Regions from separate parts of the Streptomyces sp. NPDC052114 genome, predicted to be linked through region 1. Evidence: predicted binding sites of a transcription regulator. Region 1 holds the regulator's gene; each other region holds the start of a gene.
The links. Region 1 encodes HrcA, which represses chaperone genes, less so after heat shock. Its sites were predicted from a motif close to TTNGCACTCNGNNNNNCNGAGTGCNAA; they were not measured.

Region 1 (9,494 bases):
ACGCGAACGACCAGGCGCTCCAGCGCGGACTGCGCGCCGCCGAATTGCTCGCGCCGCTGCCCAAGCGGGTCACGCACGACACGGAATGGGTCAACCGCGGCGCGCTGAGCTTCCTGGCGGAGGCCTCCGACCTGCTGGCCGGGCAGTTCGACGTGGACCTGGTGGCCGCGCTCGCCGGGCAGTTGCTCGTGCCGCGCCTCGCGGACTGGTGCGCGGTGTGGTTCGACGACGACGCGTCGGAGGGGTCGGGGCGCGGCGTGGACGACGCCCAGGGCACCCGGCTCGCCCGCGTCTGGCACACCAGCGAGCACCGGATAGAGGAGCTGCGGCGCGTCCTGGAGAAGGAGCCGCCCCGGCTGCCCGCCGCGGCGGGCTCGGGGGCCGTCCCCGTGCCCTGGCCCGGCGAGGCGCTGGCCGGCGAGCCGTCCGGCACGGCGCTCGCGTACCGGCTGGTCGCGGGCGGACGGGCGCTCGGCACGCTCGTCATCGGCCGGGCCGGACTGGCCCGCTTCCCCGACGAGGTCACCGGTCTCATCGAGGACTTCAGCCGCCGCGTCGCCCTCGCGATCAGCACCGCCCGCCGCTATCAGCGACAGGCCAACATCAGCCAGATCCTCCAGCGCGGGCTGCTGCCCAGCAAGGTCGCCGAGATCCCCGGCGTGGAGAGCGGTGTGGTGTACGAGCCGCGGGACAAGGGCGGGCCCGGCGGCGACTTCTACGACGTGTTCCAGGCGGGCGACGGCCGCTGGTGCTTCGCGCTCGGCGACGTCCAGGGCAAGGGCCCCGAGGCGGCGGTCGTCATCGGGCTCGCCCGGCCCTGGCTGCGGCTGCTGGCCCGCGAGGGCTACCAGGTCGCGGAGGTCCTCGACCGTCTCAACCAGCTCCTCCTGGACGACGCCACCGAGGCGGCGGACGCGGCGGCGGCGGTCGTCGCGGTGGCGGGCGGCCAGGGAGTCCCGCAGGAGGGCTCCACCTCGCGCTTCCTCTCGCTCCTGTACGGGGAGCTGGAGCCGTACGAAGGGGGCGTGCGCTGCACGATCGCGAGCGCCGGGCATCCGCTGCCGCTGCTGCTCTCGCCCGAGGGCAAGGTACGGGAGGCGGCGACCCCGCAGGTGCTGCTCGGGGTCGTCGAGGACGAGACGTACACGAGCGAGACCTTCGAGCTGCGGGCCGGCGAGACGTTGCTGTGCGTGACGGACGGGGTGACCGAGCGGCGCTCGGGGCGGCTCCAGTTCGACGACGGGGAGGGGCTCGCGCGGGCGCTCGCCGGGTGCGCGGGACTGGACGCGGGGCTGGTGGCGGAGCGGATCCGGCGGCTCGTGCACGAGTTCTCGGAGCGGCCGCCGGACGACGATCTGGCGCTGCTGGTGCTCCAGGCGAGGTGAGCGGGGCGCTCGGCGGTGCGTGGCAGGCTCCCGGTGGCGCACCGGGGCTTCCGGCCGTGCGCCGAGGGGTTCGCGCGGTGCGGGACAATCGAGGACATGCCTTCCGCACTGCCCGATGGTGAGCCCATGCCCGAGGACGGGGCGCTGCCCGCGTCCGCCCTGGACGGCGCGGCCTCCCGCCCGCTCGGCTTCTACCTGCACGTCCCGTACTGCGCCACGCGCTGCGGCTACTGCGACTTCAACACCTACACCGCGACCGAGCTGCGCGGCTCCGGCGGTGTGCTCGCCTCGCGCGACAACTACGCGGAGACCCTGGTCGACGAGGTGCGGCTCGCGCGGAAGGTCCTCGGGGACGACCCGCGGCCCGTGCGGACCGTGTTCGTCGGGGGCGGTACGCCGACGCTGCTCGCCGCGCGCGATCTGGTGCGGATGCTGGCGGCCGTGCGGGACGAGTTCGGGCTCGCACAGGACGCGGAGATCACGACCGAGGCCAATCCGGAGTCGGTCGACACCGCGTATCTGAGCGAGCTGCGGGAGGGCGGGTTCAACCGTGTCTCCTTCGGCATGCAGAGCGCGCGGCAGCACGTCCTGAAGGTGCTCGACCGTACGCATACGCCGGGACGGCCCGAGGCGTGCGTGGCCGAGGCGCGGGCGGCGGGGTTCGACCACGTGAACCTCGACCTGATCTACGGCACGCCGGGGGAGTCCGACGACGACTGGCGGGCCTCGCTGGACGCGGCGATCGGGGCGGGGCCCGACCATGTCAGCGCCTACGCGCTGATCGTCGAGGAGGGCACGCAGCTGGCCCGGCGCATCCGGCGCGGGGAGGTGCCGATGACCGACGACGACGTCCACGCGGACCGGTACCTGATCGCGGACGAGGTGCTGGGGAGTGCGGGCTTCGACTGGTACGAGGTGTCCAACTGGGCCACCTCCGAGGCCGGGCGGTGCCTGCACAACGAGCTGTACTGGCGGGGGGCGGACTGGTGGGGGGCCGGGCCGGGGGCCCACAGTCACGTGGGCGGCGTGCGGTGGTGGAACGTCAAGCATCCCGGGGCGTATGCGGGGGCGCTGGCGGAGGGGCGGTCGCCCGGGGCCGGGCGGGAGGTCCTGGCGGACGAGGACCGGCGGGTCGAGCGGGTCCTGCTGGAGCTTCGGCTGCGGGAGGGGTGCCCGTTGTCTCTCCTCAGGGAGGAGGGGCTGTCCTCTGCTCGCCGGGCGCTGGCGGACGGCCTGCTGGAACCCGGCCCCTACGAGGCGGGGCGGGCGGTTCTCACCCTGCGGGGCCGGCTCCTCGCGGACGCGGTGGTCCGCGACCTGGTCGACTGACCCCTGCCGGGTCGGGCGCCCCCTTCACGGTGCCCCGCCCCGGGGCTGACACCCGCCTGCGCCGGGGCGGGTGCCTCCTTCATCGCCGCCCGGCACGGTCCGGCTGCGCCGGGGCTGGAGCCACACTTCTCGCTGCCCGGCACCGGGGGCTGTGCCCACCCGTTCCGCCCTGCGGAACGCCTGCCCACAGCGGGGGCGGACTGCCGCCCACCGCGGGGACCAGCGGCCCGCCCCCACCGGGCCGCACGCGCCCGACCGGCCTGAGGGGACGTGGGGGTATGTGCGAACGGAGCACTGAGCGGGCGATGGCGTCTTTGGGCTTGGGGCGGGGCGCAGGGATGGCGAGTACGCACATACCCCCGCGGCCCCGCCCCACAGGCGAAGCGACCGCGCGTCGTCCGAGGCGCCCCCGCCAGGGCAGGTCAGGGAAGCGTCACGAAGTCGATCAGTTCTTCCACTCTGCCCAGGAGGGACGGTTCCAGGTCCTTGTACGTGTGGACCGAGGACAGGATGTGCTGCCAGGCCGCGCCCGTGTTCTCGGGCCAGCCAAGCGCCCGGCACACGCCCGTCTTCCAGTCCTGGCCCCTGGGGACCCGGGGCCACGCCGTGATGCCCACGGAGGACGGCTTCACGGCCTCCCAGACGTCGATGTAGGGGTGGCCGACCACCAGGGCGTGGTCGCTGGTGACCTCCGCCGCGATGCGGGACTCCTTCGAGCCGGGGACCAGGTGGTCGACGAGGACGCCGAGGCGCGCGTCCGGCCCCGGCGCGAACTCCGCGACGATCGCGGGGAGGTCGTCGATGCCCTCCAGGTACTCCACGACGACGCCCTCGATGCGCAGGTCGTCGCCCCAGACCCGCTCGACCAGCTCGGCGTCGTGCCGTCCCTCGACGTAGATGCGTCCGGCGCGGGCGACCCGGGCCCGCGCGCCGGGCACGGCCACCGAGCCGGACGCGGTGCGGGTGGGACGCGGCGGAGGCGCCGTCGCCACCGCGGAGGGGCGGACCAGCGTGACCGTACGCCCTTCGAGGAGGAAGCCCCGTGGCTCCATGGGGAAGACCCGGTGCTTGCCGAAGCGGTCCTCCAGCGTCACCGTCGGCCCCTGCGCCGTCTTCTCGCAGCGGATCACCGCTCCGCAGAACCCGGTGCTCAGCTCCTCGACCACGAGGCCGGCGTCCGCCGCCACCTCGGGCACGGACTTCGGCTTCTTCCAAGGGGGCGTGAGGTCGGCGGAGTACTGGCGCATTCTGCCGACGATAGGAAGATCGGCCCCGGTCGGGGCTACGACACGCCGAAGCGGGCGGCAAGCGCCGCACGCTGCGCACGGACAAAAGCCGCATCCACTACCGAGCCGTGCCCCGGCACGTAGAGCGCGTCCTCGCCGCCGAGGTCCAGGAGCCGGTCGAGCGCCGCCGGCCAGTGCCGGGGCGCCGCGTCCGGCCCCGCCTGCGGTTCGCCCGACTCCTCGACGAGGTCGCCGCAGAAGACGATCTCCCGCCCGCCGTCGCCGTCGCGCACCAGGACCACGAGGTCGTGGCCCGTGTGCCCGGGGCCGACGTTGGCCAGGAGCACCTGCGTGCCGCCGCCGAGGTCGAGCGTCCACTCCCCGCACACCAGGTGGTGCGGGTGGACGAGGAGGTCGGCGGCCTCCGCCGCCGCGTCCGCGGCCAGACCGTGCCGCACCGCGTCCGCGCGCAGCTCGTCGCGGCCGTCGGCGAGGACCGTGTCGATGCCCACCGCGCCGTACACCTCCACGCCCGCGAACGCCGCCGCCCCGAGGACGTGGTCGAAGTGCGGGTGCGTGAGGGCGAGGTGGGTGACCCTGCGGTCGCCGCCGAGGATCCGCCGGGCCTGCGTGCGCAGGGCCGCGCCCTCGGCCAGGCTCGCGCCCGCCTCGATCATGAGGGCGGCGCCGTCACCGACGACGAGCCCCGCCGTGCAGTCCCAGACCGGCAGACGGCACCGTCCCACCCGCGGTGCGAGCCGTTCCCAGCCCGCCTGTTCCCATGCCGGCGTCACGTCCATACGGTGACGCTAGCCGCTGCGCCGCACGTCGGCAGCCGCTGCCGTACACGTCGGCATGACTTAGGGGGGTCCGGCCTTGCCCGGTCCGTACCTCACGGCCGTACACTGACCTTTTGAAAGGCTGGCACTCGCCCGTGGTGAGTGCCAGGCGGGGGGCTCGGGGGACACCGGAGCCCGTCGTGAACGACGGAGACAGCTGGAGGTGTGCGCGATGCTCAGTGAACGCAGGCTCGAAGTGCTGCGCGCCATCGTCCACGACTATGTGGGCACGGAGGAGCCCGTCGGCTCCAAGGCGCTCACCGAGCGGCACCGGCTCGGTGTCTCTCCGGCCACCGTCCGCAACGACATGGCGGCGCTGGAGGAGGAAGGGTTCATCGCCCAGCCCCACACCAGTGCGGGGCGCATTCCGACGGACAAGGGCTACCGGCTCTTCGTCGACAAGCTCGCCGGCGTCAAGCCGATGACCGCGCCCGAGCGCCGGGCCATCCAGAACTTCCTCGACGGCGCCGTCGACCTCGACGACGTCGTGGGGCGCACGGTGCGCCTGCTCGCGCAGTTGACGCGGCAGGTCGCCGTCGTGCAGTACCCCTCGCTGACCCGTTCGACGGTGCGGCACGTGGAGCTGCTCTCGCTGGCTCCCGCGCGGCTGATGCTCGTGCTGATCACGGACACCGGCCGGGTCGAGCAGCGCATGATCGACTGCCCGGCGCCGTTCGGCGAGACGGCGCTCGCGGACCTGCGGGCGCGGCTCAACAGCCGGGTCGCGGCCCGCCGCTTCGCGGATGTGCCGCAGCTCGTGCAGGACCTGCCCGAGGCATTCGAGACCGAGGACCGGGGTACGGTCTCCACCGTCCTCTCCACCCTCCTCGAAACCCTCGTGGAGGAGACCGAGGAGCGGCTGATGATCGGCGGAACCGCCAATCTCACCCGCTTCGGACATGACTTTCCCCTCACCATCAGGCCCGTCCTGGAAGCTCTGGAGGAGCAGGTCGTGCTCCTCAAGTTGCTTGGTGAGGTGCAGGATTCGGGTATGGCCGTACGGATCGGTCATGAGAACGCCCATGAGGGACTCAGCTCCACGTCCGTGGTCTCGGTCGGCTACGGTTCGGGCAGCGAGGCAGTCGCCAAGCTGGGCGTGGTCGGACCGACCCGCATGGACTATCCGGGAACGATGGGAGCAGTACGCGCAGTGGCACGTTACGTCGGACAGATCCTGGCGGAGTCGTAAGTGGCCACGGACTACTACGCCGTACTCGGCGTGCGCCGCGACGCTTCCCAGGACGAAATCAAGAAGGCCTTCCGGAGGCTGGCGCGTGAGCTTCACCCGGATGTGAATCCGGATCCGAAGACTCAGGAGCGCTTCAAGGAGATCAACGCCGCGTACGAGGTGTTGTCGGACCCGCAGAAGAAGCAGGTCTACGACCTCGGCGGCGACCCCCTGTCCCAGGCGGGCGGCGGCCAGGGCGCGGGCGGCTTCGGCGCCGGCGGCTTCGGCAACTTCTCCGACATCATGGACGCGTTCTTCGGGACGGCGTCGCAGCGGGGGCCGCGGTCGCGCACGCGCCGGGGCCAGGACGCCATGATCCGGCTGGAGATCGACCTCGACGAGGCCGCCTTCGGGACCACCAAGGACATCCAGGTCGACACGGCCGTCGTCTGCACGACGTGCAGTGGTGAGGGCGCCGCTCCCGGCACCTCCGCCCAGACGTGCGACATGTGCCGCGGTCGCGGTGAGGTGTCGCAGGTCACGCGGTCCTTCCTCGGCCAGGTCATGACCTCGCGGCCGTGCCCGCAGTGCCAGGGCTTCGGCACGGTCGTGCCGACCCCGTGCCCGGAGTGCGCCGGTGACGGCCGCATCCGGTCGCGGCGGACGCTGACCGTGAAGATCCCCGCCGGTGTCGACAACGGCACGCGGATCCAGCTCGCGGGCGAGGGCGAGGTCGGCCCCGGCGGCGGTCCCGCCGGTGACCTCTACGTCGAGATCCACGAGCTGCCGCACGAGGTCTTCCAGCGGCGCGGCGACGACCTGCACTGCACCGTCACCATCCCGATGACCGCGGCGGCGCTCGGCACGAAGGTGCCGCTGAAGACGCTCGACGGCATGGAGGAGGTCGACATCCGTCCCGGTACGCAGTCCGGGCAGTCGATCCCGCTGCACGGCCGCGGTGTGACGCATCTGCGGGGCGGCGGGCGCGGTGACCTCATCGTGCACGTCGAGGTCCTCACGCCGACCAAGCTCGACCCGGAGCAGGAGCGGGTGCTGCGGGAGCTGGCGAAGATGCGGGGCGAGGAGCGGCCCACGGGGCAGTTCCAGCCCGGTCAGCAGGGACTCTTCTCGCGCCTCAAGGACGCGTTCAACGGGCGGTAGCGCCCGGCACGGCGGGGCACCCCCCTCTCGGGGGTGCCCCGCCGTCGTATGCCCGGAAGGGGTGATTCGGCCGGGGCGGGAGGACGTGGCACGATGCGGTCATGTCCTCCGCACTGACCGATCTCTGCCGCCACCCGATCGTGCAGGCCCCCATGGCGGGCGGCGCGTCCGGCCCGCAGCTGGCCGCCGCCGTCTCCGAGGCCGGCGGGCTCGGGTTCCTCGCCGCCGGTTACAAGACCGCCGACGGGATGTACCAGGAGATCAAACAGCTGCGGTCGCTGACCTCGCGGCCCTTCGGCGTCAACCTCTTCATGCCGCAGCCCGAGTACGCGGACACCGCCGCCGTCGAGGTCTACCGCAACCAGCTCGCCGGCGAGGCCACCTGGTACGAGACGGAGCTCGGCGACCCGGACAGCGGGCGCGACGACGGGTACGACGCCAAGCTGGCGATCCTGCTCGACGACCCCGTGCCGGTCGTCTCCTTCACCTTCGGGTGCCCCACCCGCGACGTCCTCGACTCCTTCGCGCGGGCCGGCACCCTCACCGTCGTCACCGTCACCACCCCCGAGGAGGCGCAGACCGCCCAGTGGTCGGGCGCCGACGCCGTGTGCGTCCAGGGCATCGAGGCGGGCGGACACCAGGGCACCCACAAGGACAACCCGGAGACCGACGGCGCCGGGATCGGGCTGCTCTCCCTGATCACGCAGGTCCGCGAGACCGTGCAGATCCCCCTCGTCGCCACCGGCGGGCTGATGCGCGGCGCGCAGATCGCCGCCGTCCTCGCGGCCGGCGCCGACGCGGCGCAGCTCGGCACCGCCTTCCTCGTCACCCCCGAGTCGGGCGCCAACGCCCTGCACAAGCAGGCCATGACCAACCCGCTCTTCGTGCGGACCGAGCTGACCCGCGCCTTCTCCGGGCGCCCCGCGCGCGGCCTCGTCAACCGCTTCATGCGCGAGCACGGCCCCTACGCGCCCGCCGCCTACCCCCAGGTCCACCACCTCACCAGCGGGCTGCGCAAGGCCGCGGCGAAGGCCGGTGACGCGCAGGCCATGGCGCTGTGGGCCGGGCAGGGGCACCGGCTCGCCCGGGAGCTGCCCGCGGGACGGCTCGTGGAGGTCCTGGTGGCCGAACTCGCCGAGGCCAAGGCGTCGTCGGCCGCGGAGGGCGCCGCGTGACCGCCCCGGTCTTCGTCGTCGACCACTTCGACGCGGGCGCCGGCGGACGGTACGTGGTGGACGGCCCCGAGGGGCGGCACGCCGTCTCGGTGAAGCGGCTGCGCGCCGGTGAGGACGTCGTGCTGACCGACGGCGCCGGGCGCTGGGCGGACTGCGTGGTCCTCGGCACCGAGGGCAAGGACCGGCTGATCGTGCAGATGGACTCCGTGGCCGAGGAGCCCGAGGAGTCGCCGCGGATCACCGTCGTGCAGGCGCTGCCCAAGGGCGACCGCGGTGAACTGGCCGTGGAGACCATGACGGAGACCGGCGTGGACGCCGTCGTGCCGTGGACCGCCTCGCGCTGCATCACGCAGTGGAAGGGCGACCGCGGCCTCAAGGCCCTCGGCAAGTGGCGGGCCACCGCGCGCGAGGCGGGCAAGCAGTCGCGCCGGGTCCGCTTCCCCGAGGTGGCCGAGGCCGCTTCGACCAAGCAGGTCGCCGCCCTGCTCGCGGACGCCGACTTCGCGGCCGTCCTGCACGAGGAGGGCAGCGAGCCGCTGGCGACGGCCGAACTGCCCGAGTCCGGGCACATCGTGCTGGTGGTCGGGCCCGAAGGGGGCGTGTCCCCCGAGGAGTTGGCGGCGTTCGCCGAGGCGGGCGCGCGGCCCTACCGGCTGGGTCCCAGCGTGCTGCGCACCTCGACCGCGGGCACGGCGGCGACGGCGCTGCTTCTCGGCCGTACGGGCCGCTGGAGCTGACCGCGCCGGGGCCCGCGCCCCGCCCGGCAGGGCCGCTTTCGGACGTCCGGGTGCGGGCGCCGGACAAGTGGACACAGGACGCAATCCGGTCTACCGCACGGGGGTTCGCGGTGGCACGCTGCCGCCTATGGGGGCATTAAGGCGCATACGACGCCGCTCGACACACCGCCCGGGCAAGCGCCCGGCGCACGGTCCGCCGTCGCGTACGCGCGGGCGGCGACTGGTTCTCGCGGTCTCGGTCGCGGCCGCCGCCGCGCTCGGGGCCACCGCGTGCGACCCCGTGGACGGTCAGATCAACACCTCCGCGGTCGCGATCACCACCGACGAGGCGGGCACCAAGGAGCTGGAGCGGCAGGGCGTCGACGTGTCCTGGCTCAGCTGCACCGCCGCCTTCGAGGACAGAGTCACGCCGCACACCGGGTCGGCGACCTCCGACCCGGTCGTCAAGGTGGACTGCCAGGGCGAGACCTCCGA
Region 2 (9,494 bases), on a different contig from region 1:
TGTGCGGTTGACGCTCTCGGACACCTGCCCGAGCGCTTGTTCTTTCAACCGCCTCGCACTCTCAACGACGGTCACCCGAAAGAGTTACGGGGCGATCGGCCACCTTCGGCACTCTACGTGAGGGCGCGGACACAGCGCAGAGAGCGCGACGGACCCTCAACCTTTCATCACAAGCTATGCCCCATTTAGCGGCATTTCTTCCCTTTTCCTGGTGTCTGTGGCTAGATTCGCAATGAGTCATATTTTCATCTCCTTAGACAGTAGATGTACGGTCATCGACACCGTATCCGCGTCAGAACAGCTTCAATCCGCGTCAGAACGGCTTCAAGGGGACCAGCAATGGCAGATTTCTCCCGCCTTCCCGGACCGAACGCAGATCTCTGGGACTGGCAGCTCCTCGCGGCCTGCCGCGGGGTCGACAGCTCGCTCTTCTTCCACCCGGAGGGCGAGCGCGGAGCGGCACGCAGCGCACGCGAGAACTCCGCCAAGGAGGTCTGCATGCGGTGCCCGGTGCGTGCGGAGTGCGCGGCACACGCGCTCGCGGTGCGCGAGCCGTACGGCGTGTGGGGCGGCCTGACCGAGGACGAGCGCGAGGAGCTCATGGGCCGCGCGCGCCACCGCCTGGTCACGGCATCGGCGCCGGCGGGCGGGGCAGCCGTCCCGCACGGCTGAAGGAACGTTTCTTCGAAAGAGTCGCGGAGGCGGTGTCCCCGCCCCTCCGTCAGCGGGCCGCGGCCCGCGCGAGGTGGTCCAGCGTGGCGGCGACGGCCGGCACCTGCGCCAGGTCCGGCAGGGTGAGCGCGACGATCTCCCGCCGCACCGCGGGCTCCACCGTCACGGTGCGGGCGCCCCTGGGGCGCACCGGCTCGATCGCGAGCTCGGGCAGCACGGCCACCCCGAGGCCCGCGCCGACCAGCCCGATCACCGCCGGATAGTCGTCGGTCGCGAAGTCGATCCGGGGCACGAAGCCCGCGCTCTCGCAGACCTCCACCAGCTGCCTGCGACAGCGGGGGCAGCCCGCGATCCACGGCTCGTCGGCGAACTCACCCATCGTGACCGCGTCCGCCCCGGCGAGCCGGTGCCCCTCGGGCACGAGCCCGACGAGGCGGTCCGCGAGCAGGGGGCGCACGACGAGGTCGTCCCACTCCTCCGCGGCGGTCGCCCCCTCGTACCGGAACGCGAGCGCCACGTCGCAGTCGCCCTCGCGCAGCATCTCCACCGAGCGCGGCGGCTCGGCCTCCACGAGCGAGACGCGGGTGCCCGGGTGGGCCGCGCGCAGCGCCGCAAGCGCGCCCGGGACGAGCGTCGAGCTGCCGCTGGGGAAGGAGACGAGCCGGACCCGGCCCGCGCGCAGGCCCGCGATGGCGGCGACCTCCTCCTCGGCGGCGGTGAGTCCGGCGAGGATGCCCGCGGCGTGCCGCACCAGGGCCTCGCCCGCCTGCGTCAGGCGCATCTCACGGCCGGTGCGGATCAGCAGCGGTGTGCCGGTCGAGGCTTCGAGGGCCTTCATCTGCTGGCTGACCGCGGGCTGGGTGCAGCCGAGCTCGCGGGCCGCGGCCGAGAAGGAGCCGGTGGCGGCCACGGCGCGCAGGACACGGAGATGACGGGCCTCGATCATGCCGCGAGCATAAGCGACGCTTGGGCCCGGCGCGAAATATCGCGTCGCCGCTTTGAGATCGACGGGCATAGCCTGCCTGCATGGAGCTTCTTTCGGTAAACGTGGGCCGTCCCAAGGCCGTCGAGTACTCCGACGCACCCGCCGGCACCGGCATCGACAAACAGCCCGTCGAGGGCCCGGTCCGGGTGACCGCCCCGGGGCCCAAGGGCGTCTCCGGGGGCGGCCTCGCCGGTGACGCGATCTGCGACCTGCGCCACCACGGCGGAAACGACCAGGCGGTGTACGCGTACGCACGCGAGGACCTCGACGTCTGGGAGCGCGAGCTCGGCCGGACCCTGACCTCCGGCATCTTCGGCGAGAACCTCACGACGTCCGGCGTGGACGTGAACGGCGCGAAGATCGGCGAGCGCTGGCGGATCGGCCCCGACCTGGTCCTCGAAGTGACGAGCGGCCGCATCCCCTGCCGTACGTTCCAGGGGCACCTCGACGAGAAGGGGTGGATGAAGCGGTTCACCCGGCAGGGCGCTCCGGGGGCCTATCTGCGGGTGATCGAGCCGGGCGAGATCCGGGCCGGCGACAGGGTCGAGATCGTGCACCGCCCGGAGCACGAGGTGACCGTCGCCCTCTACTTCCGGGCCGTCACCACGGAGCAGGAGCTGCTGCCGCGCCTGCTGGCGGCGGGCGACGCGCTGCACCCCGAGGCGATCGAGCGCGCGCACACGTACGTGGCGAAGTACGCGCGACACGGCGGTCACTAGATCTCACTAGCCTTGGCGCATGACTACGGCTCTGATTACGGGATCTACCGCCGGCATCGGCGCCGCCTTCGCGCGGCGCCTCGCCGGTGACGGGCACAACCTCGTTCTGGTGGCGCGCGACACCAAGCGACTGCAGGACCAGGCGACCGAACTGCACGACCGGCACGGCATCGAGGCGGAGGTGCTGACCGCGGACCTCGCCACGGACGCGGGCATCGAGGCGGTCGAGCAGCGCCTCGGCAACCGCAGGGACCCGGTCGACCTCCTGATCAACAACGCCGGATTCGGCAACAAGGGCCGTTACCTGGAGGTCTCGCTCGCCGACGAGCTGACCATGCTCAAGGTGCACTGCGAGGCGGTGCTCCGGCTGACGTCGGCGGCGACGCGGTCGATGCAGGAGCGGGGCCGCGGCGGTGTGGTGAACGTGGCGTCGGTGGCGGCGTTCGTGCCGCGCGGGACGTACGGGGCCTCGAAGGCGTGGGTCGTGCAGTTCACCCAGGGCGCGGCGAAGGACCTGGCCGGCTCCGGGGTGCGGCTGATGGCGCTGTGCCCCGGCTTCGTGCGCACGGAGTTCCACCAGCGCGCCGGGATGGGCACGTCCAACATCCCCGGCTGGATGTGGCTCGACGCGGACAAGTTGGTCACGACCGCGCTGGCGGACCTCTCGCGCGGCAAGACCCTGTCGATCCCCGACCCGCGCTACAAGGCGCTGATGGGGGTGGTGAAGGTGACGCCGCGGGGCCTGCTGGGCGGCGTCACGTCGAGGACGGGCAGGAAGTACGGCCCGCAGTAGAGCGCCCTGAAGGGGCGCGGGGAACTGCGCGACCGGCCGGGAACAACCTGCACTCGGCAACGGGAAGCAACCCGGCAGACGTATTCCCGAAAAGGGCTGAGGCCCGGCTCCCTCGTACAGGGAGCCGGGCCTCAGTCACCGTTCAAGCGAGCGCGGCGGTCAGTGCGAGTGACCGTGGCCGTGGCCGTGACCGGCCTCGGCCTCTTCCTCGGCCGGCTTCTCGACGACCAGGGTCTCGGTCGTGAGCAGCAGCGACGCGATGGACGCGGCGTTCTCCAGGGCGGAGCGGGTGACCTTGACCGGGTCGATGACGCCGGCCTTGACCAGGTCGCCGTACTCGCCGGTCGCGGCGTTGAAGCCGAAGCCCTTGTCGAGCTCGGCGACCTTCGAGGTGATGACGTAGCCCTCGAGGCCGGCGTTCTCGGCGATCCAGCGCAGCGGCTCGACGGCGGCGCGGCGGACGACCGCGACACCGGTGGCCTCGTCGCCGTCCTTGTCGAGGTTGCCCTCGAGGACCTTGACGGCGTGCACCAGGGCGGAGCCACCACCGGAGACGATGCCCTCCTCGACCGCGGCGCGGGTCGCGGAGATGGCGTCCTCCAGACGGTGCTTCTTCTCCTTCAGCTCCACCTCGGTGGCGGCGCCGACCTTGATGACGCACACGCCGCCGGCCAGCTTCGCGAGGCGCTCCTGGAGCTTCTCGCGGTCCCAGTCGGAGTCCGTGGCCTCGATCTCGGCCTTGATCTGCGAGACGCGGCCCTCGACGTCACCGGCGTTGCCGCCGCCGTCGACGATCGTCGTGTCGTCCTTGGTGATGGTGACGCGGCGGGCGGTGCCCAGCACGTCCAGGCCGACCTGGTCGATCTTGAGGCCGACCTCTTCGGCGATGACGGTGCCGCCGGTGAGGGTGGCGATGTCACCGAGCATGGCCTTGCGGCGGTCGCCGAAGCCGGGGGCCTTCACCGCGACGGCGTTGAAGGTGCCGCGGATCTTGTTCACGACCAGGGTCGACAGGGCCTCGCCCTCGACGTCCTCGGCGATGATCAGGAGCGGCTTCGAGGCGTTGGCCTGGATGACCTTCTCGAGCAGCGGCAGGAGGTCCTGGATGGAGGAGATCTTGCCCTGGTGGATCAGGATGTACGGGTCGTCGAGGACGGCCTCCATGCGCTCCTGGTCGGACACCATGTACGGCGACAGGTAGCCCTTGTCGAAGGCCATGCCCTCGGTGAAGTCCAGCTCCAGGCCGAAGGTGTTGGACTCCTCGACGGTGATGACACCGTCCTTGCCGACCTTGTCCATCGCCTCGGCGATGAGCTCGCCGACCTGCGGGTCCTGGGCGGACAGACCGGCGACGGCCGCGATGTCGGCCTTGTCGTCGATCGGACGGGCGGTGGCGAGGAGCTCCTCGGAGACGGCCGCGACGGCGGCGTCGATGCCCTTCTTCAGGGCGGCCGGGGAGGCGCCGGCGGCGACGTTGCGCAGGCCTTCCTTGACCAGGGCCTGGGCGAGCACGGTGGCGGTGGTGGTGCCGTCACCAGCGATGTCGTTGGTCTTGGTCGCCACCTCCTTCACCAGCTGGGCGCCGAGGTTCTCGTACGGGTCCTCGACCTCGACCTCACGGGCGATGGTGACGCCGTCGTTGGTGATGGTCGGGGCGCCGAACTTCTTGTCGATGACGACGTTGCGGCCGCGGGGGCCGATCGTCACCTTGACCGTGTCGGCAAGCTTGTTGACGCCGCGCTCAAGGGCGCGACGGGCGTCCTCGTCGAACTTCAGGATCTTCGCCATGGGAGCGATTCAGCCCTCTCGAAAACTCGGGTGAACGAACTGCGCCCCTCGCCGCCCGGCAATCAGCGGGGTGACCAGGGGCGCAGCTCAAAAGCAAATCTGCTGGTGAAGCAGGTAAAGCAGTGAAGCGGTGAATTACTTCTCGACGATCGCGAGCACGTCGCGAGCCGAGAGGACGAGGTACTCGTCGCCGTTGTACTTCACCTCGGTGCCGCCGTACTTGCTGTACAGCACGACATCGCCGACCTTGACGTCGAGCGGCAGGCGCTCGCCGTTCTCGAAGCGGCCCGGACCCACGGCGAGGACGGCGCCCTCCTGGGGCTTCTCCTTCGCGGTGTCCGGAATGACCAGGCCAGAGGCCGTGGTCTGCTCGGCGTCGAGCGGCTGGACCACAATGCGGTCCTCGAGCGGCTTGATGGCAACCTTGGAGCTGGCGGTCGTCACGATCCGGTCTCCCCCTTCGGAGATCTCACGGGGTTAAGAGTCTGAGTGTGGCGACCAGGTGGATCCGTCGTCGCGGGTGCCGGACCTGCCCGTCGCTGTTGGCACTCTCCAGTGGGGAGTGCCAGAAGCGAGACTAGGACGGGGATTAGCACTCGGTCAAGCGGAGTGCCAATCGACTGCGTCGGGCTTTACGGGGACGGGGTGCCCCGCGCCGGGGCCGGCGGCGTCTTGCCCCTGTCGGGGCAGCGGGTTCTCGGAGGGGTGGGCCCTTCTTCCGCAGATCCTTGGTGTCCCTCTGCGATGTGGGGGCGCCTCGGTTCCCCGTACTCGGCACCGGGGGCTGTGCCCACCCGTTCCGCCCTGCGGAACGCCTGCCCACAGCGGTGCGGAGAACCTGGCTGGCCCGTCGGCTTGCGCTGGGGCATCTTCTGGGCCGCCTTCCTGCCCAGCCTCTCGATCGGGTCCACCGACTCCGCGCATCCCGTGAGCAGCGCGGGCGCGAGTACGCCGCAGAGGAGGGCCCCGGCGAGGAGGCGGCGGCGCGCTCGCGCCCGGGGGGTCACAGGTAGTCCTCCAGCCTGGCCACCGCGTACCCCTTGTCCGTGACCGTCTTCATGACCCTGCGGACCATGTCGGGCATGGTGCCCTTCCAGTCCTCACGGCCCCGGAAGTGCGTGAGGATGATGTCGCCGGGGTGCAGGTCGCGGTCCCACTCGCGCCACTCCATGTGGTCGGCGAAGCCCTCCGACGCCCACAGCGGGACCGCCTTGACGCCGCAGGACTTGGCGGCGCGCAGGGTGTCGGCGTTGTAGTTGCCGTACGGCGGGCGGAAGAGCTCGGGGCGCTTGCCGTAGCGCTTCTCGATGGTGTCCTGCATGCCGCAGATCTCGCGGCGCTGCGCCTCGTACGAAAGTCCGGGCAGATAGCGGTGGTTGAGGGTGTGGTTGTTCAGGGAGACACCGCGGTCCCGCATCTTCTTGAAGTAGCCGTAGTCCTCCTTGACCAGGTAGTCGCTGAGGAACGCCGTGTACGGGATGCGCAGCTCGCTCATCATCCTGAGCAGCTCCGGGTCCTTCTCGGCGCCGTCGTCGATGGTCAGGAAGACGACCTTGTCCTTCGTGGGGATCGTCGTGAAGACCGGCGGCAGGCTCGACTGGCCCTTCACCTCGAAGCCCTTGCGGGTGGTGATCCGCGGCTTGGCCTTCGGCGCGGGGGGCGCGGCCAGCGGGGTGCTCGCCAGGCCCCAGCGCTTGGCGGCCGCGGCCCGCGCGGCCTGGGCGGCGGCGAGCTTGTGGGCGTAGGAGTCGAGGGCGCGGGCGGGCGGGGCCTGCAGGGGCTGCTGGCCGTGGGCCGGCTTGACCGCGTCCGAGTCGGCACCGGAGGCACAGCCCGACGCGATCGCGGCGACGACCAGGACGGCCAGCGCGGTACGCGTCTGGTTCTTCCGTCTTCTGGCGGATTCTTCCTTTTGTCGTACTAGTTGCATGGCGCCGGATCTTTGCAGCTCACAGCCCCTTCGGGGCGCCGACACCGCCACCGGCCGCGCACCATCCACCGACTGGCCCACAATGGGGCGGGTGAACGACCCGAACACGCCGAGCGGCCGCGACGCCGGCCTCGACGACCCCCTCGCCGCCTTCGCCGCCCTTCGCACCGAGGAGGGCCGGGCCCTGCTCGACGAGGTGCGGGACGTCGATCCCGCGCAGGAGCTCGCCGCCGCGACCCGGCTGCGCCGCGAGCACCCGGCGCCGCTGGTCTCGGCGGCCCTGGCACAGGCGCGGCTGCGGCAGCGGGCCGTGGCGAAGTTCAGCGCCGAGGACGCGGCCCGGATGTTCTTCACGCCGAACGGCGTCGAGCAGGCCACCCGCACCTCCGTCGCCGCCTACCGCGCCGAGCGCTTCAAGGCCCTGGGCGTGCGCTCCCTCGCCGACCTGTGCTGCGGCATCGGCGGCGACGCCATCGCGCTGGCGCGGGCCGGTGTCTCCGTGCTCGCCGTCGACCGGGACCCGCTGACCTGCGCGGTCGCCCGCGCGAACGCCGAGGTGCTCGGGCTCGACGGGCTGATCGAGGTCCGCGAGGCCGATGTCACCGACGTGGACACCTCGGCGCACGACGCGGTGTTCGTGGACCCGGCGCGACGCTCCTCCAAGCGCGGCCGCATCTTCGACCCGGAGTCCTACTCCCCGCCCCTGTCCTGGGCGGTCGGGACGGCGCTCAAGGCCCCGCGCGCCGCGCTGAAGATCGCGCCCGGCATCCCGCACCAGGCGGTCCCCGCCGAGGCGGAGGCCGAGTGGATCTCGGACGGCGGCGACGTGAAGGAGGCGGTGCTGTGGTTCGGCACGGGCGCGCCCGCCTCGCACCGCGCGACGCTCCTGCCCGGCGGCGCCACCCTGTGGAGCCCGCTGGCCACGCTGCCGCCCGACCCGGAGGTGCGGCCCGTGGGGCGCTATCTGTACGAGCCCGACGGCGCCGTCATCCGCGCCCACCTGGTGGCCCGGGTGGCCGAGGAGGTGGCGGGCGGGCTGATCGACGAGACGATCGCGTACGTCACCTCCGACGCACGGCACGATTCGCCGTACGCCACCGCGTACGAGATCACCGACCAACTTCCCTTCAACGTGAAGAAGTTGAAGGCGCTGCTGCGGGAGCGGGAGGTCGGCATCCTGACGGTGAAGAAGCGGGGGTCGGCGGTGGAGCCGGAGGAGCTGCGGCGGAAGGTGAAGCCGCAGGGCAGGAACGCGGCGACCGTCTTCCTGACGCGGGTGGCGGGGGCGCCGACCATGCTGATCGGGCACCCGGCCCCGTGAGGGGCGCGGGAACCGCGCGACGCCCTCCCGGATACGCAGAGCCTCAGCAGTCGTCCGCCCGCGCCCGCAGCAGTTCCCGCTCCCGCTCGTTCCGCGCCAGCGCCGCCGCCCGTTCGAACTCCGCGCGCGCCTCGGCCCGACGGCCGAGGCGGGTGAGCAGGTCGCCCCGCACGCTGGGCAGCAAGTGGTAGTCCTTCAGGGCCGGTTCGGCGGCGAGCGCGTCGACCAGGGCCAGGCCCGCCTCGGGGCCCCGCGCCATCGCGACCGCGACCGCGCGGTTCAGCTCGACGACCGGCGAGGGTGCGCGGGCCGCGAGCAGGTCGTAGAGGGCGGCGATCTGGTGCCAGTCGGTCTCCTCGTACGTGTGCGCGTGGGCGTGGCAGGCGGCGATCGCGGCCTGTAGGGCGTACGGGCCGAGGGGGCCGCTCGCCGTGGCCTGGGCGCGCGCGAGCGCGGCGAATCCGCGCCGGATCAGCATCTGGTTCCAGCGGGTGCGGTTCTGGTCCTTGAGCAGCACGGGCTCGCCGGACGGGCCCGTGCGGGCGGCCGAGCGCGATGCCTGGAGCTCCAACAGGGCGGCCAGTCCGTGCACTTCGGGTTCCTTGGGCATGAGTCCCGCGAGCACCCGGGCGAGCCGGAGGGCGTCCTCGCACAGCGCAGGGCGCAGCCAGTCGTCGCCCGCCGTGGCGGCGTACCCCTCGTTGAAGATGAGGTAGATGACCTCAAGGACCGAGCCGAGGCGGGCCTCGCGGTCGGGGCCGTAGGGGACCTCGAAGGCGACGGCCCTGGCGGCGAGGGTGCGCTTGGCCCGCGAGATCCGCTGCGCCACGGTCGGCTCGGGCGTGAGCACGGCGCGGGCGATCTCCGCGGTGGTCAGGCCGCCGAGCAGGCGCAGGGTGAGCGCCACGCGGGCCTCCGTGGAGAGCACCGGGTGGCAGGCGGTGAAGACGAGGCGCAGGAGGTCGTCGTCGATGGCGTCGGGGTCGGCGGGCTCGTCCAGGTGGGGCGGCGCGGACTCCAGGTCGCGGCCCATCTCGGCCAGCTTGCTCGCGTAGCGCTCGCGGCGCCGGACCAGGTCGACGGCGCGGCGCCGGGCGGTGGTCATGAGCCAGGCGCCCGGGTTGTCGGGGACGCCCTGCTCGGGCCACTGTTCGAGGGCGGCCACCAGGGCGTCCTGCGCCAGTTCCTCGGCGATGCCGACGTCCCGTACGATCCGCGCGACACCGGCGATGATGCGCGGCGCCTCCATGCGGAAGACGGTCTCCACGGTGCGGCGGGGGTGCTCC
Region 3 (9,494 bases), on a different contig from region 1:
AGCGCCGCGCACACCCACAGGGAGTCCGCCCGGTCCCCGATCGCGCTCAGCCCGGAGACCAGGCCGCCCCCGCCGCGCCTGGCGGTGAGCTCTCCGTCCTCCCCGGCCGTGTACGAGACGGGGCCGCGGTTGGACGCGACGAGTACCTGCGCTGCTGTCGATCCGGGCTCGGAGACCATGTGGCAAAACGTAGCCCGTCCCGGGGCCGGGCAAACGTACGGCCGGGCTCCGGCGCATCGCGGAGCCCGGCCGTGGCGCGGTATCAGGTCAGTCGCGCCGGGCCCGCACCGCGGCGAGCACCAGCACGCCGAGCCCGCACAGCGCGGCGGCGACGCCGCCGTAGAGCAGGGTCGCGGAGTCGCCGCCGGTCTCGGCGAGCTCGTCGTGCGGCTGCGGCGCGTGCTGTCCGGGCTGCTGCTGCGGCGGGGCGGGCCTGCCCTGCACGCGCTGGGCGACGATCGCCGTGGTGCACGGGTCGTCGCCGCCGCGCAGGGACTTCGGGCAGTTGCTGCCGGGCGCGCTCACCGTGATGACGGTGACCTTGCCGGGGGTGCAGGACACCTTGACCTTCTGGGTGATGGTGACCTTGCCCCTGGCCGGGACGTTGCCCCGCCACACGTACGTGGAGCCCTGCCGGGCGACCTTCCCGGAGCTCGCGACGGGCGTGGAGCCCGGCCGCACGGGCCACGAGGCGGAGGCGCCGATGCGCGGGTCGCCCGACGGGTTCTTGAGGGTGATGGTGTTGGTGGTGGAGCCGCAGGCCGGGACGGTCGGGTCGGTGGGCCGCGAGCCGACGCTCAGCGGCGGCTCGGGGTAGTCGATGACCGGTTCGGAGGCGCAGTTCGGGTCGGTGCTGCCGGGGTCGCAGTTGGAGCGCGGGGTCTGCACGTCGACGTTGTTGAGCAGCTTGCCGTCGCCGCTGACCGGGTCGTGGACGGTGACGGAGTAGGTGACCGTCGCGGTCTGTCCGGGCGCGATGTCACCGACGTAGGAGAGGCGCGGCTTGGTGTACGAGACGGTGCCGGCCGACGCCTTCGCGTCCTCGTCGTACGTCGCGTCGTCGAGGTTGCCGCTCAGGTCGTCGCTGAATCTGGCCCCCGGATAGGGGAGTTTGCTGATGTTCTTGGCCTTGACCGTGTACGTCAGCTTCTCGCCGGGCCTGACCTTGGCGGGCGAGGCGGTCTTGGTGACCTCCAGGTCGGGGACCGGCACGGACAGGGCCAGCTGCGAGGGGACGTAGACGTCGCCGGTGCTGGTGAACGTCAGCTTCGCGGAGGTGGCGCCCACGGGGATCGCCCCGTCCGGCACCTCGAAGGCCTTGGCGTCGATGCTCAGGTTGTTCCGGTACTTCGGGTTGACCGAACCGTCGTCCTCGCTGATGAAGAAGTTGTCGGTCCTGCCGGTGTGCGACTCGGTGACGGGCTGGTCGTTCACCAGGAACTGGTCGCCCTTGGTGTTCCAGTCGCCCTCGTACGCCGTCGTGCTGGCGTGGATGTCGCCCGCGGTGCGGTAGAAGCCGTCCACCGGGACGGTGGTGGATCCTGCCGGGGCCGCGGCCCGCCTGGTCGAGCGCTGGATGACGTGGCCGCCCCAGATGTAGACGTTGCGGCGGTCGGGCGCGTACTGCTCGTTCGGCCCGTCGTACTTGTAGACGACGGTCAGCGACCAGCCGCCGACGCAGCCCTGTCCGTTCGGCGCCCAGACGTTGCCGACGGCGACCTCGACGGGGCTGCCGGTGGCGGCGCCCGCGAAGGAGGAGGTCACGTCGGCCTCGGCGGTGTAGTAGTGCGGGCCCTGCGTGGTGTTCGGGGTGCGGACGGCGTTCTGGACGTCCACCGTGGACTGCGTGCCGCCGCCGACGCGGATGACCGGGCGGGTGGTGAGCGGGTCGCCGGGGGCCGGGTCGACGGGCGCGTTGCCCTCGCGGTTGAGGTCGCAGATGTTGCGGACGGTGTTGCCGAAGCGGTGCGTGCCCGCGTTGCCGCCCCAGAACAGGCGCGCGTAGTCGACCTTCGCGCCGGGCGGGACGGTCACCTGGCCGGTGCTGGAGTCGAAGGTGCCGGTCAGGCCGGCCACGTCGATGCGGCGCTCGACGAAGTTGTTGTTGTTCTTGGTGCCCTTGGCCTGCTGGGTCTCCTTGCAGGCGGCGGCCACGTCGGCCGGGCTCGTCGGGCAGTCCAGGACCGTGTTGCCGATGGTCTTGAAGTCGCCGTACAGCGATTCGTCGTAGCGCTTGGCGAAGGGCTCGACGATCTCCGCGGCGGCGGGCGTGGCGGTCGCGGTGAGCACCCCGGCCGCGACGGTGGCGGTGGCGAGCGTCAGTCCGCCCGCCCGCCGCATGGCTCTCATTGCATGTCTGGCATGTCTGACCCACATAAAGGGGCAATGTAGGCAAAACGCATGATCATGGCCGGTTACGCCACGCGACGGTGGGCATACTCGGCGATATCGGTCATAGGGGGGCGTTCTTCCGTGTCGATCGCGTACGTCCGCGGCTCGAACCCGTGCTCGCCCCGCTCGAACTGCGTCAGCTCGGGGCGTACGAGATGACCGCGCGCCAGCCGCAGCTGCGCCGTCCGGTAGATCGCCGCCGCCATCCGCCCGAGCGCCTGCCCGTCCTGGTGCCGGTGCCTGCGCACCCCCACGTCCACCTGCGCCAGCGCGTCCAGGCCCACCGTGTGCAGCGCGTCCACGAGCAGCCCCAGCTCCACGCCGTACCCCACGGGGAACGGCAGCCGCTCAAGGAGCGACCTGCGCGCCGCGTACTCACCGCCCAACGGCTGTACGAACCCCGCCAGTTGGGGCCAGTGCATGTTCAGCAGGGGCCGCGCCATCAGCTCGGTCACCCGCCCGCCCTGCCCCGCCGCCCGGCCCGCACCGGGCGCGTCGAACTCCGCGCCGAGCGGCCGGTCGTACATCGCCTTCACGAAGTCCACGTCCGGATCGGTCAGCAGCGGACCCACGATCCCCGAGACGAAGTCCGCGGAGAACTCCTTCAGGTCCGCGTCGACGAACGCCACCACGTCACCGTCCGTGACGAGCAGCGAGCGCCACAGAACTTCACCCTTGCCGGGGACGGGCGTGAGCCGCGGCAGGATCTCGTCCCGGTGGACCACCTTGGCGCCCGCGGCCGCGGCGACCTCCGCCGTGCGGTCCCGCGACCCGGAGTCGATCACCAGCAGCTCGTCGACCAGCGGGGCCCGCTCGACCAGCTCGCGGCGGATCACCGAGACGATGTCGCCGACCGTCTCCTCCTCGTCCAGCGCGGGCAGCACGACGCTCACCGAGGTGCCGGACGCGCGCTTGGCGGCCACGAGGCGCTCCAGCGGGCGGTCGGCCACGGACCAGGAACGCCTGCTCAGCCAGCGCTCGACCTCTTCCAGCACGGTCAGGGTCCTCCCGTATGTGATCCATCTCGCGGTTCGGACGACTATCTCAAGGGTCCAGGGCTTCGGTTACAGTCTTGAACAACGCCGGTGACCATCGCATGTCGGGGTCGCCGCCGCGTTCAGGATCGACAACTGAAACCCACAATCGAATACCGCTCATCCAGAGGGGCAGAGGGATACGGCCCGTTGAAGCCCCGGCAACCCTCCAGCCGGTCTCGTCGCGATCAAGCGCCGCGAGGCTCCCGGCTAGGGAAGGTGCCAATTCCGTCTCGCGGCGAGATGCGTCGCGAGGAAGATGAGGAGAAAGGGCCTCGCCTCCATGGCTGTGCAGACTGTCGCCACCCCTTCCGCCGACGCCACCGTCGACCTCGGACCCGCCTCCGGCCTGTCCTGTCGCGAGTGCGGCACCACGTTCCCGCTGGGTCCGATCTTCGCCTGTGTCGAGTGTTTCGGCCCCCTCGAAGTCGCGTACGACCTGCCGCTCGGCGACCCGGAGGCCCTGCGCAAGCGGATCGAGGCGGGCCCCGCCAACATCTGGCGCTATGCCCCGCTGCTGCCCGTCCCCGCCGACGTGGCCGAGAAGCCCAACCTCAACCCCGGCTGGACCAAGCTCGTCAAGGCCGACAACCTCGCCCGTGAACTCGGCGTCGAGCCGGGCAAGTTGTTCGTCAAGGACGACTCCGGCAACCCCACGCACTCCTTCAAGGACCGCGTCGTCGCGCAGGCGCTCGAAGCGGCGCGCGCCTTCGGCTTCACCACCCTGTCCTGCTCCTCCACCGGCAACCTCGCCGGCGCCGTCGGCGCCGCCGCCGCCCGCGCGGGCTTCCGCTCCTGCGTCTTCATCCCGCACGACCTGGAGCAGGGCAAGGTCGTCATGGCCGCGGTCTACGGCGGCGAGCTCGTCGGCATCGAGGGCAACTACGACGACGTGAACCGCTTCTGCTCCGAGCTCATCGGCGACCCGCTGGGCGAGGGCTGGGGCTTCGTCAACGTGAACCTGCGGCCGTACTACGGCGAGGGCTCCAAGACCCTCGCGTACGAGATCTGCGAGCAGCTCGGCTGGCAGCTGCCCGACCAGCTGGTCATCCCGATCGCCTCGGGCTCGCAGCTCACGAAGATCGACAAGGGTCTGAAGGAGCTCATCGCGCTCGGCCTGGTCGAGGACAAGCCCTACAAGATCTTCGGTGCCCAGGCCGAGGGCTGCTCGCCGGTCTCCGCCGCGTTCAAGGCCGGTCACGACGTCGTGCGCCCGCAGAAGCCGAACACCATCGCCAAGTCCCTGGCCATCGGCAACCCGGCCGACGGTCCCTACGTGCTCGACATCGCGCGCCGCACCGGCGGTGCGGTGGAGGACGTGAACGACGAGCAGGTCGTCGACGCGATCAAGCTCCTCGCGCGGACCGAGGGCATCTTCGCGGAGACCGCGGGCGGGGTGACGGTCGGCGTCACGAAGAAGCTGATCGAGGCGGGGCTGATCGACCCGGCGCTCACCACGGTCGTGCTGAACACCGGGGACGGCCTGAAGACGCTGGACGCCGTCGCCGAGACGTCGCAGGCCACCGCCACGATCAAGCCCAGCCTCGACGCGTTCCGCTCCGCGGGGCTCGCCGGCTAGTCGCCGTCGCGCCGCGCGGCCGCCGCCGACTGCCGGTCGTGGTCCGTCCTCGCGCAGTTCCCCGCGCCCCTGACGGGGCGCTCCGTCTCCCCCCCGTACCTCAGAGGTGAACCCCATGAGCGTCAACGTCCGCATCCCCACCATTCTCCGCACCTACACCGGCGGCCGGGCCGAGGTCGCCGCCGAGGGCGCCACGCTCGGTGAGGTCATCGCCGACCTGGAGAAGAACCACACCGGCATCGCCGCCCGCGTCCTGGATGACCAGGGCAAGCTCCGCCGCTTCGTGAACGTGTACGTCAACGACGACGACGTCCGTTTCGAGCAGGGCCTGGAGACCGCCACCCCGGACGGCGCCGGCGTCTCGATCATTCCCGCCGTCGCCGGCGGCTGATCTTTACGCAAGTACCCTGCGTTATCTGAATTGCCCCCTCCGCGAGAGAAACGGAGGGGGCAATTCTGCATGGTTGAGCGCGGTACAGTTGGGAACAGCGCTTCGCGGTTAGTGCCGAGCGCATATATGAAGTCGGTCCCGAGCCGACAAGAAGCAGCCAAACAGTGCTGCCAATTTGAGCCCCATGTGGCATTTGCCCGGCCCGACTTGACCTGAGTGCTGACGAATTCTCCGCATTCTCCCGATCGGTCGTGCCCAGAATTCTCGTCCGATTGACCTGTTGCAGACGGCAGTTGGACAGATACATTCAGCGGCGGTCGACGCGTTCCGGCGCACACCCCCAACCAATGGGGCGTGAGGTCTGACCCGGGTCCGCGAAGTGCGGTCCTGTGCAAGGGCCAGTAATAGGGGAGTTAGGCATGGCTCAGGGCACCGTCAAGTGGTTCAACGCGGAGAAGGGGTACGGCTTCATCGCGGTCGACGGTGGTGCGGATGTTTTCGTCCACTACAGCGCGATCCAGATGGACGGTTACCGCACCCTTGAAGAAGGTCAGCGAGTCGAGTTCGAGATCTCGCAGGGCCAGAAGGGTCCGCAGGCGGACATGGTCAAACTCGCCGTCTAGCTCGGCGCGACCGACCACCGAAGCACGCATCGTGAGGGGCTCGTATCCCACCAGGGGTACGGGCCCCTCGTGTGCGTCCGGGAGGCCGGCGGTGCTGTCCGGGGGCTGTTCGGGGGCTGTTCGGGGCTGCCCGGGGTGTGTCCGGGAAGCGGCCCCCGAGGTCCCTCACAGGTGCCGATCTCTCGGGAGCACCTTGCACTCGTGGGGGTCGAGTGCTAATCATTGGCGTTAGCACTCTACGAGTGAGAGTGACAGAACTTGGATCGGGTCGGTGAGGTCCGCGGGCCGGGTGGGGCAAGGAACCACAAGGCACGCAGGCCGTCCGTCGCGGGCACCAGCACGGTCCGTTTGCTTTTCCACCCCTGTCCGGGAGGACCACTTCACATGGCCAAGATCATCGCGTTCGACGAGGAGGCACGGCGCGGCCTCGAGCGCGGCATGAACCAGCTCGCCGACGCCGTCAAGGTGACCCTGGGCCCCAAGGGTCGCAACGTCGTCCTCGAGAAGAAGTGGGGCGCCCCCACGATCACCAACGATGGTGTCTCCATCGCCAAGGAGATCGAGCTCGAGGACCCGTACGAGAAGATCGGCGCCGAGCTGGTCAAGGAGGTCGCGAAGAAGACGGACGACGTCGCCGGTGACGGCACGACGACCGCGACCGTCCTGGCCCAGGCCCTGGTGCGCGAGGGTCTGCGCAACGTGGCCGCCGGTGCCAACCCGATGGCTCTGAAGCGCGGCATCGAGAAGGCCGTCGAGGCCGTCTCGGGCGCCCTGCTCGAGCAGGCGAAGGATGTCGAGACCAAGGAGCAGATCGCTTCGACGGCCTCCATCTCCGCCGCCGACACCCAGATCGGCGAGCTCATCGCCGAGGCCATGGACAAGGTCGGCAAGGAAGGCGTCATCACCGTCGAGGAGTCGCAGACCTTCGGTCTGGAGCTCGAGCTCACCGAGGGCATGCGCTTCGACAAGGGCTACATCTCGGCGTATTTCGCCACCGACATGGAGCGTATGGAGGCGTCGCTCGACGACCCGTACATCCTGATCGTCAACTCCAAGATCTCCAACGTGAAGGACCTCCTTCCGCTGCTGGAGAAGGTCATGCAGTCGGGCAAGCCGCTGCTGATCATCGCGGAGGACGTCGAGGGCGAGGCGCTGTCCACGCTCGTCGTCAACAAGATCCGTGGCACCTTCAAGTCCGTCGCCGTCAAGGCCCCGGGCTTCGGTGACCGCCGCAAGGCCATGCTCGGCGACATCGCCATCCTCACCGGTGGCACCGTCATCTCCGAGGAGGTCGGCCTCAAGCTGGAGAACGCCGGTCTCGACCTGCTCGGCCGTGCCCGCAAGGTCGTCATCACCAAGGACGAGACGACCATCGTCGACGGCGCCGGTGACAGCGACCAGGTCCAGGGCCGCGTCAACCAGATCCGCGCCGAGATCGAGAACTCGGACAGCGACTACGACCGCGAGAAGCTGCAGGAGCGCCTGGCGAAGCTCGCCGGCGGTGTTGCGGTCATCAAGGCCGGTGCCGCGACCGAGGTCGAGCTCAAGGAGCGCAAGCACCGCATCGAGGACGCCGTTCGCAACGCGAAGGCGGCCGTCGAGGAGGGCATCGTCGCCGGTGGTGGCGTCGCCCTGCTCCAGGCCTCCCAGGTGTTCGAGAAGCTGGAGCTGGACGGCGACGAGGCCACCGGTGCCGCCGCTGTGAAGCTGGCCCTGGAGGCCCCGCTGAAGCAGATCGCCGTCAACGCCGGCCTCGAGGGTGGTGTCGTCGTCGAGAAGGTGCGCAACCTGACCGTCGGCCACGGCCTGAACGCCGCGTCCGGTGAGTACGTCGACATGATCGCCGAGGGCATCCTCGACCCGGCGAAGGTGACGCGCTCTGCCCTGCAGAACGCCGCCTCCATCGCCGCGCTGTTCCTCACCACCGAGGCCGTCATCGCCGACAAGCCGGAGAAGGCCGCCGCGGGCGCCGCTCCGGGCGGCATGCCGGGCGGTGACATGGACTTCTGATCCCCCGCGGATCGGAGCCCATGACGCGCGACGCCTGACGCGCAGCGCGTAGCTCGTACGAAGGGGCGGCACTCTCCTCACGGAGGGTGTCGCCCCTTCGGCGTGCCTTTGCTCACCGTTTACCAAGGACCTAAGTCCCTGGTCCGGGTCTTTTGTCCCGGGTGAGACTTTTGCGCGTGAACTCCCTGGACTCCGTCATCCTGCAGGTCAACGACCACCTGTGGACGTACCTTCTGATCCCGCTCGTGGTGGGCGCGGGCCTCTGGTTCACCGTGCGGTCCCGGGCCGTGCAGCTGCGGCTGCTCCCCGAGATGTTCCGGGTCGTGCGCGAGAAGACGCCCGAGCGGGCCGACGGACGCAAGCAGGTGTCGTCGTTCGGGGCGTTCACCATCTCCGCGGCGGCCCGCGTCGGCACCGGCAACATCGCGGGCGTCGCCACCGCCATCACGCTCGGCGGGGCGGGCGCCGTGTTCTGGATGTGGGTCATGGCCGTCATCGGCGCCGCGTCCGCGTTCGTCGAGTCGGCCCTCGCGCAGCTCTACAAGGTGCGGGGCGCGACCGGCGCCTACCGGGGCGGGCCCGCCTACTACATGCAGCGCGCGCTCGGGAAGCGCTGGCTCGGCGTGCTCTTCGCCGTCACCATCACCGTGACCTTCGGGTTCGTCTTCAACGCCGTGCAGTCCAACACCATCACCTCCGTCGCCACCGGCTCCCTGGGCACGGGTGAGGCGGAGTGGTTCGCGCCGCTGGTGGGCCTGCTCCTCGCCGCGCTCCTCGGCCTCGCCGTCTTCGGCGGCGTCCGCAGGATCAGCGCGGTCACCACCGTGCTCGTGCCCGTCATGGCCGTCGTCTATCTGCTGCTCGGCACGGCCGTCGTGCTGCTCAACATCGCCGATGTGCCGAGGGTGCTCGCCGACATCGTGGGCGGCGCCTTCGGGGTGCGCGAGCTGGCCGCGGGCGGCGTCGGCGCGGCGATCCAGCAGGGCATCAGGCGCGGCATGTTCTCCAACGAGGCGGGCCTCGGCTCCGCGCCCAACGCGGGCGCCACCGCCGAGGTCTCGCACCCCGTCAAGCAGGGCCTGGTGCAGTCGCTCGGCGTCTTCTTCGACACGCTGCTGGTCTGCTCGATGACCGCCTTCATCATCCTGACCGCCAACCCGGAGCTGTCCGGGCGGCAGAGCGCGGACCTCACGCAGTCCACGATGACCGCGAGCCTGGGCGGTTGGGCCGGGCACGTGCTGACGGTCGTCGTCTTCCTGCTGGCCTTCAGCTCGATGATCGGCAACTACTACTACGGCGAGTCCAACATCCAGTTCATGACGCGCAGGCGCTGGGTGCTGCCCTCCTACCGCGCGCTCGTCCTCGCGACCGTCTTCCTCGGCGCGCTCGGCTCGGTGAGCGTGGTGTGGAACCTCGCCGACGTCTTCATGGGCTTCATGGCGCTGGTCAACCTGCTCGCGATCATC

Region 2: groES (co-chaperone GroES) is a predicted target of HrcA. The motif match lies at 5,547-5,573, and genes of this name have one in related genera.
Region 3: groL (chaperonin GroEL) is a predicted target of HrcA. The motif match lies at 6,247-6,273, and genes of this name have one in related genera.

The regions. Positions count from the first base shown of each region.
Region 1 covers NZ_JBFAWC010000001.1:386,883-396,376, forward strand. Annotated here, with positions in the region: gene AB0L89_RS01545 (SpoIIE family protein phosphatase) at 1-1,385, shown strand, start outside; gene hemW (radical SAM family heme chaperone HemW) at 1,482-2,714, shown strand; gene AB0L89_RS01555 (DUF3097 domain-containing protein) at 3,137-3,961, opposite strand; gene AB0L89_RS01560 (MBL fold metallo-hydrolase) at 3,997-4,734, opposite strand; gene hrcA (heat-inducible transcriptional repressor HrcA) at 4,952-5,968, shown strand; gene dnaJ (molecular chaperone DnaJ) at 5,969-7,108, shown strand; gene AB0L89_RS01575 (nitronate monooxygenase) at 7,210-8,283, shown strand; gene AB0L89_RS01580 (16S rRNA (uracil(1498)-N(3))-methyltransferase) at 8,280-9,020, shown strand; gene AB0L89_RS01585 (hypothetical protein) at 9,301-9,494, shown strand, end outside.
Region 2 covers NZ_JBFAWC010000010.1:307,862-317,355, reverse strand. Annotated here, with positions in the region: gene AB0L89_RS23915 (WhiB family transcriptional regulator) at 340-672, shown strand; gene AB0L89_RS23910 (LysR family transcriptional regulator) at 722-1,618, opposite strand; gene AB0L89_RS23905 (MOSC domain-containing protein) at 1,699-2,376, shown strand; gene AB0L89_RS23900 (SDR family oxidoreductase) at 2,396-3,169, shown strand; gene groL (chaperonin GroEL) at 3,329-4,957, opposite strand; gene groES (co-chaperone GroES) at 5,093-5,401, opposite strand; gene AB0L89_RS23885 (polysaccharide deacetylase family protein) at 5,961-6,887, opposite strand; gene AB0L89_RS23880 (methyltransferase domain-containing protein) at 6,970-8,208, shown strand; gene AB0L89_RS23875 (sigma-70 family RNA polymerase sigma factor) at 8,252-9,457, opposite strand.
Region 3 covers NZ_JBFAWC010000020.1:74,132-83,625, reverse strand. Annotated here, with positions in the region: gene AB0L89_RS33910 (trehalose-6-phosphate synthase) at 1-179, opposite strand, end outside; gene AB0L89_RS33905 (hypothetical protein) at 268-2,340, opposite strand; gene AB0L89_RS33900 (glucosyl-3-phosphoglycerate synthase) at 2,415-3,386, opposite strand; SAM riboswitch class I at 3,543-3,691, shown strand; gene thrC (threonine synthase) at 3,685-5,004, shown strand; gene AB0L89_RS33890 (ubiquitin-like small modifier protein 1) at 5,120-5,395, shown strand; gene AB0L89_RS33885 (cold-shock protein) at 5,815-6,018, shown strand; gene groL (chaperonin GroEL) at 6,403-8,028, shown strand; gene AB0L89_RS33875 (alanine/glycine:cation symporter family protein) at 8,205-9,494, shown strand, end outside.